Regions from separate parts of the Pseudoalteromonas sp. L21 genome, predicted to be linked through region 1. Evidence: predicted binding sites of a transcription regulator. Region 1 holds the regulator's gene; each other region holds the start of a gene.
What was found. The regulator MetJ, encoded in region 1, represses methionine synthesis genes. The targets are predictions, from matches to a motif close to TAGACGTCTAGACGTCTA.
Positions count from the first base shown of each region.

Region 2: the regulator MetJ is predicted to act here: its motif matches at 2,370-2,387, upstream of metK (methionine adenosyltransferase).
Region 3: the regulator MetJ is predicted to act here: its motif matches at 2,503-2,520, upstream of metA (homoserine O-succinyltransferase).

Region 1 is NZ_JAKKCV010000005.1:146,305-151,662, reverse strand. Features, by position in the region: gene L3V41_RS15160 (malic enzyme-like NAD(P)-binding protein) at 192-1,433, shown strand; gene metJ (met regulon transcriptional regulator MetJ) at 1,509-1,829, opposite strand; gene metB (cystathionine gamma-synthase) at 2,055-3,314, shown strand; gene metL (bifunctional aspartate kinase/homoserine dehydrogenase II) at 3,320-5,358, shown strand, end outside.
Region 2 is NZ_JAKKCV010000001.1:786,211-791,568, forward strand. Features, by position in the region: gene tkt (transketolase) at 231-2,222, opposite strand; gene metK (methionine adenosyltransferase) at 2,489-3,640, shown strand; gene L3V41_RS03615 (diacylglycerol kinase) at 3,687-4,091, opposite strand; gene L3V41_RS03620 (START domain-containing protein) at 4,149-4,766, opposite strand; gene L3V41_RS03625 (CYTH and CHAD domain-containing protein) at 4,801-5,358, opposite strand, start outside.
Region 3 is NZ_JAKKCV010000003.1:570,432-575,789, reverse strand. Features, by position in the region: gene L3V41_RS11445 (PilZ domain-containing protein) at 1-21, opposite strand, end outside; gene L3V41_RS11440 (TlpA disulfide reductase family protein) at 57-548, opposite strand; gene ettA (energy-dependent translational throttle protein EttA) at 665-2,338, opposite strand; gene metA (homoserine O-succinyltransferase) at 2,585-3,532, shown strand; gene L3V41_RS11425 (homocysteine S-methyltransferase family protein) at 3,522-4,589, shown strand; gene metH (methionine synthase) at 4,599-5,358, shown strand, end outside.

The sequences.
Region 1 (5,358 bases):
ATAAATAGGTGAATTTTTATGTCTGATTAATCGCAACTATGCACAGAAGTTGTGGGTAAATCCTTTAAAATTAAGCGATATAGCATATAACAGGATAGACCTGATAATACTTGGAATTTTTATACATTACAGGTATCGTACTGATGCAAGCTCTCTCACTTTTTAACTTTTTTGCAGGATACTATCGCGTTATGTCAGATTTCCGTGAACAAGCATTACATTACCACGCTCACCCCGTTCCAGGTAAAATTAGTGTTGAACTAACCAAGCCGGCCGAAACGGTTAACGATCTCGCTTTAGCTTATAGCCCAGGTGTGGCTGAACCAGTTCGTGAAATCGCTGCTGATCCAGCAAATGCCTACAAATATACTGGTAAAGGTAACATGGTTGCGGTGATTTCAAACGGTACCGCAATTTTAGGTTTGGGTAACTTAGGCCCTCTTGCATCAAAACCTGTCATGGAAGGTAAAGCATTACTATTCAAACGTTTTGCTGGCCTTGATTCAATCGATATTGAAGTAAAACATCGCACTACAGAAGATTTCATCAATACGGTTGCAAACATCGCTGATACGTTTGGCGGCATCAACCTAGAAGATATTAAAGCACCAGAATGTTTTGAAATTGAAAAAGCGCTTATCGAGCGCTGCGATATTCCAGTTTTCCACGATGACCAACATGGTACAGCTATTGTTACTGCTGCCGGTATGCTTAATGCCCTTGAAGTACAAGGTAAGGATATCGAAGATGCCATTATCGTATGTTTAGGAGCTGGTGCGGCAGCTGTTGCTTGTATGGAGCTGTTAATTAAGTGTGGTGCATTACGTGAGCATATCTATATGCTTGACCGTAAAGGTGTGATCCATACTCGCCGCGATGATTTAAACGAATATAAGCAGTTGTTTGCTAACAACACTGATAAACGTACATTACAAGACGTTATTGCTGATGCGGATGTATTTGTAGGTGTATCTGGGCCAGATTTATTGACGGCGGATGATTTAAAGCTAATGGCAGACAAGCCAGTGGTGTTTGCGTGTTCAAACCCAGATCCTGAGATTGCGCCAGAAGTTGCACACAGTGCGCGCAATGATTTAATTATGGCAACGGGTCGTTCAGATTTTCCTAACCAAGTAAATAACGTGCTTTGTTTCCCGTTTATTTTCCGCGGTGCGCTTGATGTGCGTGCAACGGCAATTAATGATGAAATGAAAATTGCAGCTGTGCATGCTATTCGTGGTATTGCCAAAGAGCCAGTACCAAGCGAAGTATTAACAGCGGCTGGCGTTGAATCACTTGAGTTTGGTGCCGAGTACATCATTCCGAAGCCAATGGACCCGCGTTTATTACCACGTATCGCGCGTGCTGTTGCAGAAGCGGCGGTTGAGTCGGGCGTTGCGCAAATCGAAATGCCAGAAGATTACATGCGTTAAATTTATTTACGCTAATAAAAAACTCAGCCTTAGCTGAGTTTTTTTATACCTGTGAATCGGCGTGTATCCGATGGCTCATTCAGAATCAAGTACAGGGATATCTAATCCCATTTCAAGCATGATCTTTTTCACTTCTTCAGGGACTTTTTCTGGGTTGTCTTTGCGTAAGTCGTCATCATTTGGTAATGGCTGACCTGTAAAAGCATGTAGAAAAGCTTCGCATAGAAGCTCACTATTTGTCGCATGTCGTAGGTTGTTGATCTGACGACGAGTGCGTTCATCTGTTAATACTTTTAGTACATTTAGCGGAATTGATACGGTAATCTTTTTAACTTGTTCTGATTTTTTACCGTGTTCTGCGTATGGGTGAATGTATTCACCGTTCCATTTAGCCATAAGTAATTTCGTTGCCTCGGTTATAAGTAGTTCACGCCTTTTTCACAGCGCAAAGATGCGGAAATTTTATCTCTTTAAAAAAGATAGTCAAATACTAGTTGTTTAGCCATCTAGTCGTGTAAATGTATAAACTTCTTTATGTCAGCCACAAATGCTTTGACTTCTCATAATTGATCATCTAACCTTTTAGACGTCTAAACATCCAATTAATGAGTAGGTGATGAAATGAGTGAAAAAAATAAAGCGACGATAGCTGTTCGTCATGGTATCGAAGCTGACAAACATCATGGTGCTGTCGTTCCACCTATCTATTTATCAACCACCTATTCATTTGCTGATTTTGATACTAAACGTCAGTATGACTACGGACGCAGTGGTAATCCGAATCGTGATATTTTGGCTGAAACACTGGCTGAACTTGAAGGCGGTGCAAAAGGCATTATTACAGCAACGGGTATGTCTGCGGTGCATTTAGCAACACAGCTTTTAAATAGTGACGACACTTTAGTGATCCCGCATGACTGCTATGGTGGCAGTTACCGTTTATTCACATCATTAGAAAAGCGCGGGTTATTGAAGCTAAAAGTGTTAGATTTAACCAACAGTGAAAATCATCAAGAAATTTTAGCAATCAAACCAAAGCTTATCTGGATAGAGACACCCAGTAATCCAATTTTGCGTTTAACTGATATTAAAGCGATCACCTCAATTGCTAAGCAATGTGGAGCTTTAGTTGCTGCCGATAATACGTTCTTATCACCAGCACTCCAAAATCCAATTCAGTTTGGTGTAGATATCGTCGTACATTCAACGACTAAGTATATTAATGGCCACTCAGATGTAGTAGGTGGTGCAGTGATTGCCGCAACACAAGAGCTTGGTGATGAACTAGCTTGGTGGGCAAATAACATTGGTATTACCGGTGCACCATTCGATAGTTATTTAACCCTTCGTGGTTTGCGAACATTAAATGTGCGCTTAAAACAACACCAAGAGAATGCGTTTGCAATCGCTCAGTATTTAGAAAATTCGCCTTTTGTTAGTCAGGTTTATTACCCTGGTCTTGCTTCTCATCCTCAGCATGAGCTCGCTAAAGCGCAGCAACGTGGCTTTGGTGGTATGGTTAGCTTTGATATTAAAGGTGATATTAATGACGCTGCTGCGTTTTTAACAAGCTTAAAAGAGTTTAGCCTTGCAGAGTCATTGGGTGGGGTTGAGAGCCTTATTTGCCATCCTGCGACAATGACTCATGCTGGCATGGATCCTAAAGCACGCCTTGAGGCAGGTGTGGGCGATACACTCATTCGTATTTCTGTCGGTATTGAAGATATTAACGACTTAATTGCTGATCTGGAACGTGTTTTCAATCAAGTTAAACCAGGCGAAGGCTTACAAGCGGGCCAACCTAAAGCCGCTCAAGTACAGCCAACTAATCAGCAAAATACATCGTTTAAGTTAACGCCTGCACATACGGCATTGTGGTAGAAGAAATGGTTAATATTGTTCATAAATTTGGTGGCTCAAGCCTAAGCTCAGCCGAGCGGTATCAAGCAGTTGCGAACATTGTGTTGGCAAACACTGAGCTAGGCGATTGTGTTGTTGTATCAGCCTCTGGGAAAACGACAGACACACTTGTAAAGCTCTGGCAGAGCTATCAACAAAATGATAATCAAGCTGTGAGTGATATTTTATTGCTTATTGATAATAATCAGCGTGCACTAATCGAGCAGCTATTAGTGTCGCAGAGTAAGCAACATGCATTAGCTAAACTAAAAGATGAATTAGCATCACTGACAGCGTTAATTGCCCAGCAACAACTACATGAAGCACCTTTACTTGCTCATGGTGAGGTTTGGTCTGCTCGGTTACTTGCAGCCTATTTAAATCAACTCGGTTTAGAATCTAAAGATGTTGATGCAAGACAGCTCTTTACTTTGCATGATGGCCAATTGTTGCATCAAAAAAATCAGCAAAGTTGCAGTGAGTTAATCAACCATAACCAGATCAATGTTGTGACGGGGTTTATTGCCGCTGATTGCCAAGGCAATACCGTAACCCTAGGGCGCAATGGCAGTGACTATAGTGCCACACTACTGGCTAGTTATACCTTTGCAAAGCAAGTTTCAATTTGGACTGATACACAAGGTGTATTTAGTACAGATCCTCGCAAAGTTAAAAATGCTGTTAAGTATAACAAGGTATGCCGTGAACAAGCGAATTTGTTAGCCCGTTTAGGTAACCCTGTATTGCATGCTAAGACATTGTCGCCGCTAAAAGGTAGCGACATTAAACTCGTTGTAAGAAGCAGCTTTGACTGTGAGGCAAGCCCAACAGAGGTTGTAAAAGAGGGGTACAGTAAAGCTAAACGTTTTATTACGACCCTTGATAACATTGACTTGCTTCGTATTGATAAATTAAGTAGTGGCGAAGTGGGTGAATTGAGCCAGTTGATTCAGCATAGCCTGCATCACTTTGTAAAAGCCGGCGATACCTATCTGTTAGTGCCAGGCTCGTGTACACATCAAGTTGTAAGTTACCTTGCAGGGCGTGCCAATATTGTTGAGTCTAATTTAAGTGGTTGTGCGGTGGTAGCGCCAAGTAGTGATATTAGCTCACTCGCAGAGCAAACAACGGCGTTATTAAAAGAGCAAAGTATCAACACACGCTTTGTACAGCAAGATGAAAACTACGTATTAGTTTTAAAAGACCAAGCGATTGATAGTGACGTGCTGACCTTACTACACGACAAGTTAATTAATAAAGGCCAAGAGTTGGCTGTGATTGTTGCTGGGCTGGGTAATGTTGGGGAGGTGTTTCTTTCACAACTACAAGCGCAGCTAAAACGCCTTTCAGAACACTATGAAGTGAAAGTGGTCGCTTTACTTCGCTCCAAGCAAATGCTGTTTAGTGCTAGTGGTTTAAACACTGAGATGTGGCAAGAACAGTGGCAAAATGAAGCACAAAACTACGAAAAAGAAGAGCTATTAACACGTATTAGTGAACTCGATTATGAGCACAAAGTGATCGTAGATATCACAGCTAGTGAAGCGTTTAGCCTTTTATACCCTGATTTTGTTGAGCTAAACTGCCACCTGATCAGTGCTAATAAATATGCTGGTACGGCAGCTAATAGTTGGTATCAAAACTTACGCAGTAATTTAGCTGAGCGTAATTTATTATGGCGTTATAACACCAGTGTTGGTGCAGGTTTGCCTATCAACTTTGCACTCGCTGATCTGCAAAACAGTGGCGATAAAATTAACCGTATTGAAGGGGTTTTTTCCGGTACTCTGTCGTGGTTATGCAGCAGTTATGATGGCAGCGTGCCGTTTTCTGATTTAGTACTAAAAGCACAGCAAATGGGTTACACAGAGCCTGATCCTCGTGAAGATTTGTCGGGTCGAGATATGCAACGTAAGCTGCTTATTTTAGCACGTGATCTTGGTCTTGATTTAGAGCTTGATGATATTGCTTTAACACCATTAATGCCTGAAGAGTTGGCCGCGGGTAGTTGGCAAGATTTCTTAGC
Region 2 (5,358 bases), on a different contig from region 1:
CAGGCTCAAATCTAACTTCTGGTATTCAACCAAAAAGCATAAGTTTTCGCGCGAAATAAATTTCACGCCTAAGGTGAGGTAATTTTTAACTTAAAGCTTAAAACTTAAGGCTTGCAGCTAAAACTGACAGCTTCGAGTCTGTTTGGATTTCACTTCGCTCACCAAACCGCCATAAAAAAGCCCGCGCTGTGGTGATACAGCGCGGGCTTTTAAATTTTAGCGGCTAAAGCTTAAAACAAAGCGTTTGCTTTGTTTACGACGTTTTCAACAGTGAAACCAAAGTGCTTGAATAGCTCGCCTGCAGGAGCTGACTCACCAAAGGTGGTCATACCGACTACTGCGCCATTTAGGCCTACATATTTATACCAGTAGTCTGCGATGCCCGCTTCGATTGCTACGCGGCGTGTTACGCTTGCTGGTAGTACGCTTTCTTTATATGCAGCGTCTTGCTCATCAAATAAATCAGTTGAAGGCATAGAGACAACGCGTACTTTTTTACCTTGTGAACGTAGCTCTGTTGCTGCATCTTGTGCAAGCTGTACTTCAGAACCTGTTGCGATAAGGATAAGCTCTGGCTCACCGTCACAGCTAAGTACGTAACCCCCTTTTTTCACGTCGCTTAATTGCTGTGCAGTACGCGTTTGTTGCTCAAGGCCTTGACGAGTGAAAATCAGTGATGTTGGGCCGTCTTTACGCTCAATCGCTTGTTGCCATGCAATCGCAGACTCAACTTGGTCACATGGACGCCAGTTAACAAGGTTTGGCGTTAAACGCATGCTAGCAATTTGCTCTACCGGTTGGTGCGTCGGACCATCTTCACCTAGACCGATTGAATCGTGCGTATAAACGAAGATGCTTGGCTGCTTCATCAATGCCGCCATACGTACTGCGTTACGAGCGTATTCCATAAACATTAAGAATGTAGCGCCATAAGGAATAAAGCCTTTGTGCAGTGCAATACCGTTCATAATTGCCGACATACCAAATTCACGTACACCGTAGAAAATGTAGTTACCACTTGCATCGTTTGCTTCTAAGCCTTTTGAGCCATCCCAAAGTGTTAAGTTAGAACCCGCAAGGTCAGCAGAGCCACCCATGAATTCTGGTAATAACGGACCAAATGCGTTTAATGCATTTTGTGATGCTTTACGTGTTGCTGGATTTGCTGGGTTTGCTTGCAGCTCTTCGATGTAAGCTTGTGACTTTTCAGCCCAATCAGCTGGTAATTCACCTTTTGTACGGCGTTTAAACTCAGCAGCAAGTTCAGGGTGTGCACTTGCGTAAGCAGCAAATTTTTCGTCCCAGCTTGCTTCTAGTTGCTTACCTTTTTCTTTGCCATCCCATTCGCTGTAAATATCAGCTGGGATTTCAAATGCTTCGCCAGTCCAACCTAGGAACTCACGAGATGCTGTGATTTCATCTTCACCGAGTGGCGCACCGTGACAGTCATGGCTACCTGATTTATTCGGTGAACCGTAGCCAATCACTGTTTTACAACAAATAAGTGATGGTTTATCGGTGATACTACGCGCTTCTTCGATAGCGGCGCGAATTGCATCAGGATCGTGCCCATCTACATCGCTTACTACGTGCCAACCGTATGCTTTGAAGCGCGCTGGCGTGTCATCGCTGAACCAACCTTCCACTTCACCATCAATTGAGATGCCGTTGTCATCCCAAAACGCAACTAGTTTACCTAGACCTAATGTACCCGCTAATGAACAGGCTTCGTGTGAAATACCTTCCATTAAACAGCCGTCGCCCATGAACGCATAGGTGAAGTGGTCAACAATATCGTGACCTTCACGGTTAAACTGTGCAGCAAGTGCTTTTTCGGCAATCGCCATACCAACCGCATTTGTGATCCCTTGACCTAATGGGCCCGTAGTGGTCTCAATACCTGGTGCATACCCATATTCTGGGTGGCCTGGTGTTTTTGAGTGCATTTGACGGAAATTTTTAATTTCTTCTAACGGCAGATCATAACCACTTAAATGTAGAAGAGAATAGATCAGCATTGAACCGTGACCATTTGAAAGAATAAATCGATCGCGGTCTGCCCACTCTGGATTCGTTGGGTTGTGCTTTAGATAATCGCGCCATAGTACTTCTGCGATATCTGCCATGCCCATAGGGGCGCCAGGGTGACCAGATTTGGCCTGTTGTACTGCGTCCATTGATAAGACGCGAATAGCATTTGCAAGTTCTTTGCGTGATGGCATGAATTCTCCTACCTTTATGTATTTGCGCTGGTTGTGTGTAAGGCACCATTCTTACTTAATGTAAGGGTACAGTGCAATTAAAAATCCGTATTAAATGCACCTATTATTACTGTTTATTAAGAACGAAATGTTATTAGTAATTTTAAATAGACGTCTAGGCGTAAAATTACTATGCAAACATATTTGTTTTAGATAAAATACGCCCCTTAATTTTTTAGCGCTATTACCGACGTATGTGAAGCGCAATATTTGTGAGCAGAAATACAATGGCAAAACATTTATTTACTTCTGAATCAGTTTCTGAAGGTCATCCGGATAAAATCGCGGACCAAATCTCTGACGCGGTTCTAGATGCTATTTTAGAGCAAGATTCTCATGCCCGTGTTGCATGTGAGACTTACGTTAAAACCGGTATGGTGATGGTGGGTGGTGAAATCACGACTAGCGCTTGGGTTGATATCGAAGAAATCACACGTAAAACAGTACGTGAAATCGGTTACACACACTCAGACATGGGATTCGATGCTGACTCGTGTGCAATCCTAAACACAATCGGTAAACAATCTCCAGATATCAACCAAGGTGTTGACCGTGCTCGCCCTGAAGAGCAAGGCGCTGGTGACCAAGGTTTAATGTTTGGTTATGCATGTAACGAAACTGACGTGTTAATGCCTGCACCTATCACGTATTCACACCGTTTAGTTCAGCGTCAAGCTGAGGTTCGTAAAAGCGGTGAACTTAACTGGTTACGCCCAGATGCAAAATCTCAAGTGACGTTTGCATACGAAAATGGCAAGCCTGTTGGTATTGATGCCGTTGTTCTTTCAACTCAACACTGTGATTCAATCTCACAAAACGACTTAGTTGAAGCGGTAATGGAAACGATTATTAAGCCAGTTCTTCCAGCTGAGCTTATCTCAAGCGCGACTAAGTTTTTCATCAACCCAACTGGCCGTTTCGTAATCGGTGGCCCAATGGGTGACTGTGGTCTGACAGGTCGTAAAATCATCGTTGATACTTATGGTGGTATGGCTCGTCACGGTGGTGGTGCTTTCTCTGGTAAAGATCCATCAAAAGTTGACCGTTCAGCTGCATACGCTGCACGTTACGTTGCTAAAAACGTGGTTGCTGCTGGCCTTGCTGACAAGTGTGAGCTACAAGTTTCTTACGCTATCGGTGTTGCAGAGCCAACATCTATCAGCATCGAGACATTTGGTACAGGTAAATTAGAAGAAGCGCGTCTAATCGAATTAGTACGTGAGCACTTTGACCTTCGCCCATATGGCTTAATCCAAATGCTTGACCTTGAGCGTCCTATTTATCAACCGACAGCGGCTTACGGTCACTTCGGTCGTGAAGAGTTCCCTTGGGAGCGCACAGACAAAGCAGACGCACTTCGCGCAGCTGCTGGCCTGTAATAGGTTATATAAGATGAAAAAGCGCCTTCATTTGGCGCTTTTTTGTTTAAAACTGCATCATTATCTTTTCATAAATTGCCACTGCCCAAACCAGTAGCAAAATAATTAATGCCAACGTCACTGCCGCTGAGGCCATATCTTTAGCTCGTCCCGACAATACATGGTACTCAATACCGACTCTATCAGTCAGCGCCTCTATTGCTGAGTTGAGTAGCTCAACTATCAACAATAATAAATAAGGAATAAATAACATCAGCCAATGGCTTAATGATTGGGCAAGCAACACTGATAACGGAAATAATATCAGACCTAAATAGGTTTCAGTGCGAAATGCAGATTCTTCTTTAAAAGCAGCTTTAAAGCCTTTGATTGAGCATTTGGTGGCTTTTAAAACACGCCCTACCCCAATACCATTTGGTTTGTTTACCAAGGGAATTTTTGGCTCTTTCATTTTCTTCCTACGACTAAATAGACTAATAAAAGGTATTTATGTATTAATAATCTGCCTTTAAGAAGCACACTTCCCAGGCACGCTTGATGTGTTTAGGCGCGTAAACCGATTATAGTGGAGTTCCTTACGTAGTGACTGTAAGGTCTTAAACACACTTTTTAATGATACCTTGTTACTCAACCAATGTGGAATAGAACCCGCGGGGTCTGCATAAGCTTGATGGCTAACCAGTAAGTCATTTTGCTGGTGTGTTAAACGCCAAAAAGCGGTTAAATCTTTAATACGCACGACGCCATTTACTGCCGGTTTTGCATAGGGCTGACTAATAATTTTAAGCTCTGTTTTGTGCTCACTCAGGCGGTGGTAACACGAGTAGCTAACCAAATCGCGATCTGAAACAGGCCAAGGGGAATTAAAGTGAGTGTGTACAAGCGTTTCAGAAGGGCTTAAACGCTCCATTAAGGTGACACTTTTCACATTTTCGAGCCAGTTAGGTGCATTGTCGGTATCGCTCAATAGCGCCATAAAGTCATCGGCTTTCGCATTTTTTACCAGCACCGAGGCGTTTATTTCTATAATACCGTTTTGATGCGTTTTGTAAGTGACGTTTATGCCATCTTGCTGTTTGTAAGTTTGCCATTCGCTTGAGTTAGCAAATGCCGATATACTCAACACCGCTAACCCTATCCATAGGCAAACAGGCACAGGCTTACAACCAATATGGATCAGTATTGAAAGACGCGTGACGGCTTTGCTCCATTGCACTGACCAAAAAATCAGATTTCTGATCTAACCAAGCCTGAATTTTAGCAAGCTCTTCATCATCTTGACCTGCACATAGCTGTTTTAAATACTCAAGTGTACTAAGCTCATAAATACCATGAGAGATATCTAACCATGGAATTCGAAACTCATTTCTGTCATCAGTATTAAATAGCGCACCCAAGCAGTTACCACTTAATAGTGAATTTTCAAGACGGGTTCTAAGTGATAAATAGTCTTTGTCCGTAAACACTTGCTGCTCAGGAATAAGCTCGTGCATATCGTGCCAATCTTTGGCAAATAAACGCTTAGCGATTTCAGCAACCGGTTTTTCTGCGGCTTGAAACTCCGCTTGGCCCCATGATTTACGCCACTGTTTTTCAATTAACCATGTTGTAAGTTGCAACAACAAACGGTTGTATCGCTTGCTGTGAAACAGCTCTTGTACATCTTCAATACTTGGCTGTAATTCTTTTAAATCGTTGATGACTTGAGTCAGCTCAGG
Region 3 (5,358 bases), on a different contig from region 1:
ATACTTACGACGATTTTTCATAATAACCCTTAGCGATGCATCAGCTTAGAGTATAGTCAATCACTCACGAGTTTGGCGGCATAGTCATGAAGTTTTTTATCGTCAGGGTCTGATGTGGTGGTTAGCCAAACAACTTGGCCTTGTTTATTGATAAAAAGCGTTGTGGGTGTTCCTTTTACGCCAAGTTGTTGCGCAATCAGATCTGCTTTTATTGCTGTTTTAAAATGATGCCCTCTGTTTATTAAAGATTGTTGAGGTGTTGCATCATCGTCTTCACGAAAGCTAACACCTATCACGCGAAAGCCGTGACGTTTATATTTTTGATGAATTTTCTCAAGCCCCGGTTGAAGCTTTTTACAGTATGGGCACCACGTTGCCCAAAAGTGAAGAATATAAGGCGTGCCAAGTAATTCAGCCGTTTTAAGCTGGCTCCCATCAGCCATTTCAAGCGTGAGAGGAGGAAGTTGAATGAGGTTTTCCTGTTCAGATGCAATGGTGCTATTTATAAAGCATGAGAAGAGTAGAATAAGTGCTAGCAGGTGTTTCATGAGATTAGTTCTTTTTTAAAGTTGGTACTTTAATAAGAACTAAATGCAAACATTTTTCTTTCAAAATAAAAAGCCCTGCGTGTGCAGGGCTCTGATAATGATAGCTTAAGTATCAATTAACCTATTTTTTTGTATTTAATACGCTTAGGTTGCGCCGCTTCTGCGCCTAAGGTTTTCTTCAACCACTCTTCGTATTCTGTGTAGTTACCATCGAAGAAGTTAATTTGGCCTTCGTCACGGTAATCAAGAATATGTGTAGCAATACGGTCAAGGAACCAACGGTCATGCGAGATACACATTACACAGCCTGGGAACTCTAAAATAGCGTTCTCAAGTGCACGTAGTGTTTCAACGTCTAGGTCATTGGTTGGCTCATCCAGTAGTAATACGTTACCACCTGCTTTTAATAGCTTAGCTAGGTGTAAACGGTTGCGCTCACCGCCTGATAAGTCTTTAACGAATTTTTGTTGGTCGTTACCTTTGAAGTTAAAGCGACCAACATAGGCGCGGCTTGGGAATTCAAAGTTACCAATTTTTAATACGTCTTGGCCGTTAGAGATTTCTTGGAAAACCGTGTTGCTCTCGTCCATGTCGCCACGGAACTGATCAACGGTTGCAAGTTCAACCGTGTCACCAACAAGGATCTCGCCGCTATCTGGCGTTTCTTCACCGCTTAGCATTTTGAATAGGGTTGATTTACCCGCACCATTGGCACCGATGATACCTACGATAGCGCCTTTAGGCATTGCAAAGTTTAAGTCATCGATTAATACGCGATCGCCAAAGCTCTTCTTCAGGCCTTTCACTTCGATAACTTGGTCACCTAAGCGTGGACCCGGTGGAATGAATAGTTCATTCGTTTCGTTACGCTTTTGGTAATCGTTTTGCTGAAGCTCAGAGAACTGTGCCATACGTGCTTTAGACTTAGCTTGACGGCCTTTCGGGTTTGAACGAACCCATTCAAGTTCTTGTGCGATTGATTTTTGACGTGCTTTTTCAGATTTCTGTTCTTGTTGTAAACGTAAATCTTTTTGCTCAAGCCACGATGAGTAGTTACCTTCCCAAGGAATACCTTCACCACGGTCAAGCTCTAAAATCCAACCTGCTACGTTATCTAAGAAGTAACGGTCGTGGGTTACAGCAACCACAGTACCTTCGTAGTCGTGTAAGAAGCGTTCTAACCAAGCAACTGACTCAGCGTCTAAGTGGTTGGTCGGTTCGTCAAGAATAAGCATATCTGGTTTTTCAAGTAGTAAACGACAGATCGCAACACGGCGACGCTCACCACCCGAAAGGTGTTCAATTTTTGCATCCCAAGGTGGTAGGCGTAATGCATCAGCTGCACGCTCTAACACGTTGTCGATATTGTGACCATCGTGTGCTTGGATGATAGCTTCAAGTTCACCTTGCTCTTTCGCAAGTGCATCGAAGTCAGCACCGTCCATTGCATACTCGTTGTATACTTCATCAAGACGATTAAGTGCATTTTTAACTTCGCTTACTGCTTCTTCTACTGTTTCGCGAACTGTTTTGTTCTCGTCTAGCACTGGTTCTTGCGGTAAGTAACCGATTTTAGTACCTGGTTGAGGGCGAGCTTCACCTTCAAAGTCTTGGTCAACACCAGCCATAATGCGAAGTAACGTTGATTTACCTGCACCGTTTAGGCCTAGCACACCAATTTTTGCGCCTGGGAAAAAGTGTAAAGAAATATCTTTTAAGATAGTGCGCTTAGGTGGCACAACCTTAGAAACTCGACTCATCGAGAATATAAACTTATCTGGTAACACCATGAAAGGAGCCTTCAATTTATAAGAAAAATTAACAGCAAGTATTGTATACCCAAACTACCTCAAAATACAGAATTCAGCGTTTATGATAGGCTTAATATCAAGGTGTTATTTACTCAAAGAGTCATACATTTTAATTAATGACCACTCAGAAATATCACTTCATTTGGACATCTAAACATCTAGAGGTTGAAATTTCTAACTATCCGTTCATAATTAGCAGTCAGATAAGTATGCTCGGAGCCAGCTATGCCCATTACAGTAAAAGATGAATTGCCTGCTATTGCAAAGTTACGTCAAGAAAACGTGTTTGTAATGCCAAAAAGTCGCGCGAAAACGCAAGAAATACGCCCAATGCGTTTGGCCATCTTAAACTTAATGCCAAACAAAGTTGAAACCGAAGTGCAGTTTATTCGTTTGCTCGCTAACTCACCGCTGCAAGTTAATGTTGAGCTGTTGCGCTTAGATACTCACCGCACCAGTAGTAACTCTGAGCAGCACATGGATACGTTTTATCGTTATTTTTCAGAAGTGAAAGATAATAACTACGATGCCATGATTATCACTGGGGCGCCGCTTGCTCATTTAGAGTATGACGAAGTTGCTTACTGGGACGAGCTAAAAGTTATTTTAGATTGGGCAGAGCAACATGTTACGTCTACGCTGTTTTCGTGTTGGGCGGCCCATGCGGGTCTATATCATCACTATGGCCTTAAGCGTGAACTTAAACCAAATAAACTGAGCGGGGTATTTACCCATAAAAGTTACTTTGACCATGCAGCACTTACCCGTGGTTTTGATGATACCTTTTTAGTGCCACACTCTCGCTATGGTCATATTGATATCGACAAGATCACTGCCTGCGACGAGCTCGTAGTGTTAGCTGGTTCTGAGCGAGTAGGTGCCTACTTAATTAAAAATAAATCAGGCAGCCAAGTGTATATTACAGGCCATCCAGAGTACGATGCGCATACCTTAAAAGGGGAGTATTTGCGTGACCAAGAAAAATCAGCGGATGCGCCTAAGCCAGAAAACTACTTCCCTGACGATAACCCAGATAACGAACCGTCGAAAACGTGGCAAAGTCATGCCTTTTTATTGTTTTCGAATTGGTTAAACTATTATGTGTACCAAACTACACCGTATGATATTAATTTAGTTAGCCAAGATGTAAGGACTAACAACTATGCCGAGTAATGCAGTGAATAAACGCGAACAATTAACCGAGGCGCTTAAACAGCGAATTTTAATCCTCGATGGCGCGATGGGCACCATGATCCAAGAACATAAATTAGAAGAACAGGATTATCGCGGTGAGCGCTTTAAAGACTGGCATGTACTTATTAAAGGCAATAACGATTTATTAAGTCTAACTCAGCCAAAAATCATTGCTGATATTCACCGTGCTTACTTAGAAGCCGGTGCCGATATCATCGAAACGAATACCTTTAATGCCACGACTATTTCGATGGAAGATTACGATATGGCGAGTCTTAGCCGCGAAATCAACCTCGAGTCAGCGAAACTTGCACGCGGTGTGTGTGATGAGTTTGAAGCAAAAAATCCAAGCAAACCGCGTTATGTAGCCGGTGTACTTGGGCCAACGTCAAAAACCTGTTCGATTTCACCAGATGTAAATGACCCAGGTTATCGTAATATCAACTTTGATAAGCTGGTGGCTGCGTATGTTGAGTCAACACTTGCACTTATGGAAGGCGGTGCAGACCTTATTTTGATTGAAACTATCTTTGATACGCTAAATGCAAAAGCGGCTTCGTTTGCCGTAGAGGAAGCCTTCGAGCAAGCTGGCCGCAGTTTACCTGTGATGATCTCAGGCACCATTACCGATGCCTCTGGTCGTACTTTATCAGGACAAACCACCGAAGCATTTTATAACTCAATTCGCCATATTAAACCGCTCTCAATCGGCCTTAACTGCGCCCTTGGCCCTGACTTACTGCGTCAATATGTTGAAGAGCTATCGCGCGTTTGTGAAACCTTTACCTCGGTGCATCCAAATGCGGGTTTACCGAATGAGTTTGGTGAATATGATTTAGAAGCCCCTGAGATGGCCAAAGAAATTATCGATTGGGGCAAGTCTGGCTTTATTAATATTGTAGGTGGTTGTTGTGGCACGACACCGGCTCATATTAAGGCGTTTGCGAAAGGCCTTGAAGGTGTTAAACCGCGCCAATTGCCAGAGCTTGAAGTGCGTATGCGCTTATCGGGCCTTGAAGCGTGTAACTTAAACTAGGAAACCGACATGACTGACCAAATTGCTGTATTTACTAACGTCGGTGAGCGTACCAATGTAACAGGCTCGGCTAAGTTTAAACGCTTAATCATGGAAGAAGATTACGAGACTGCCCTCGATGTTGCCCGTGAACAAGTAGAAAATGGTGCGCAAGTGATTGATATCAATATGGATGAAGCCATGTTGGATTCGAAAGCTGCGATGGTAAAGTTTTTAAATTTAATTGCATCAGAGCCTGATATCTCAAAAGTACCTATTATGGTCGACTCATCGAAATGGGAGGTGATTGAAGCAGGCTTAAAATGTATTCAAGGTAAGGCCATTGTTAACTCAATTTCACTTAAGGAAGGTGAAGAGCCGTTTATTCGCCAAGCTAAGCTAATTAAGCGCTTTGGTGCAGCTGCGGTGGTTATGGCGTTTGATGAAACCGGTCAAGCTGAAACCGCTGATCGTAAGTTCGAGATTTGTCAGCGTAGCTACAAAATTCTTGTTGAAGATATTGGCTTTCCGCCAGAAGACATTATTTTTGACCCGAACATTTTTGCTGTCGCAACGGGCATTGAAGAGCACGATAACTACGCGGTTGAGTTTATTGAAGGTACGCGTCGAATTAAGCAAGGCTTAGCGCATTGTAAAGTGTCGGGCGGTGTATCGAATGTGTCGTTCTCGTTTCGTGGTAACAACCCAGTACGTGAAGCGATTCACTCAGTGTTTTTATATCACGCGATTAAAGCGGGTATGGATATGGGCATTGTAAATGCTGGCCAAT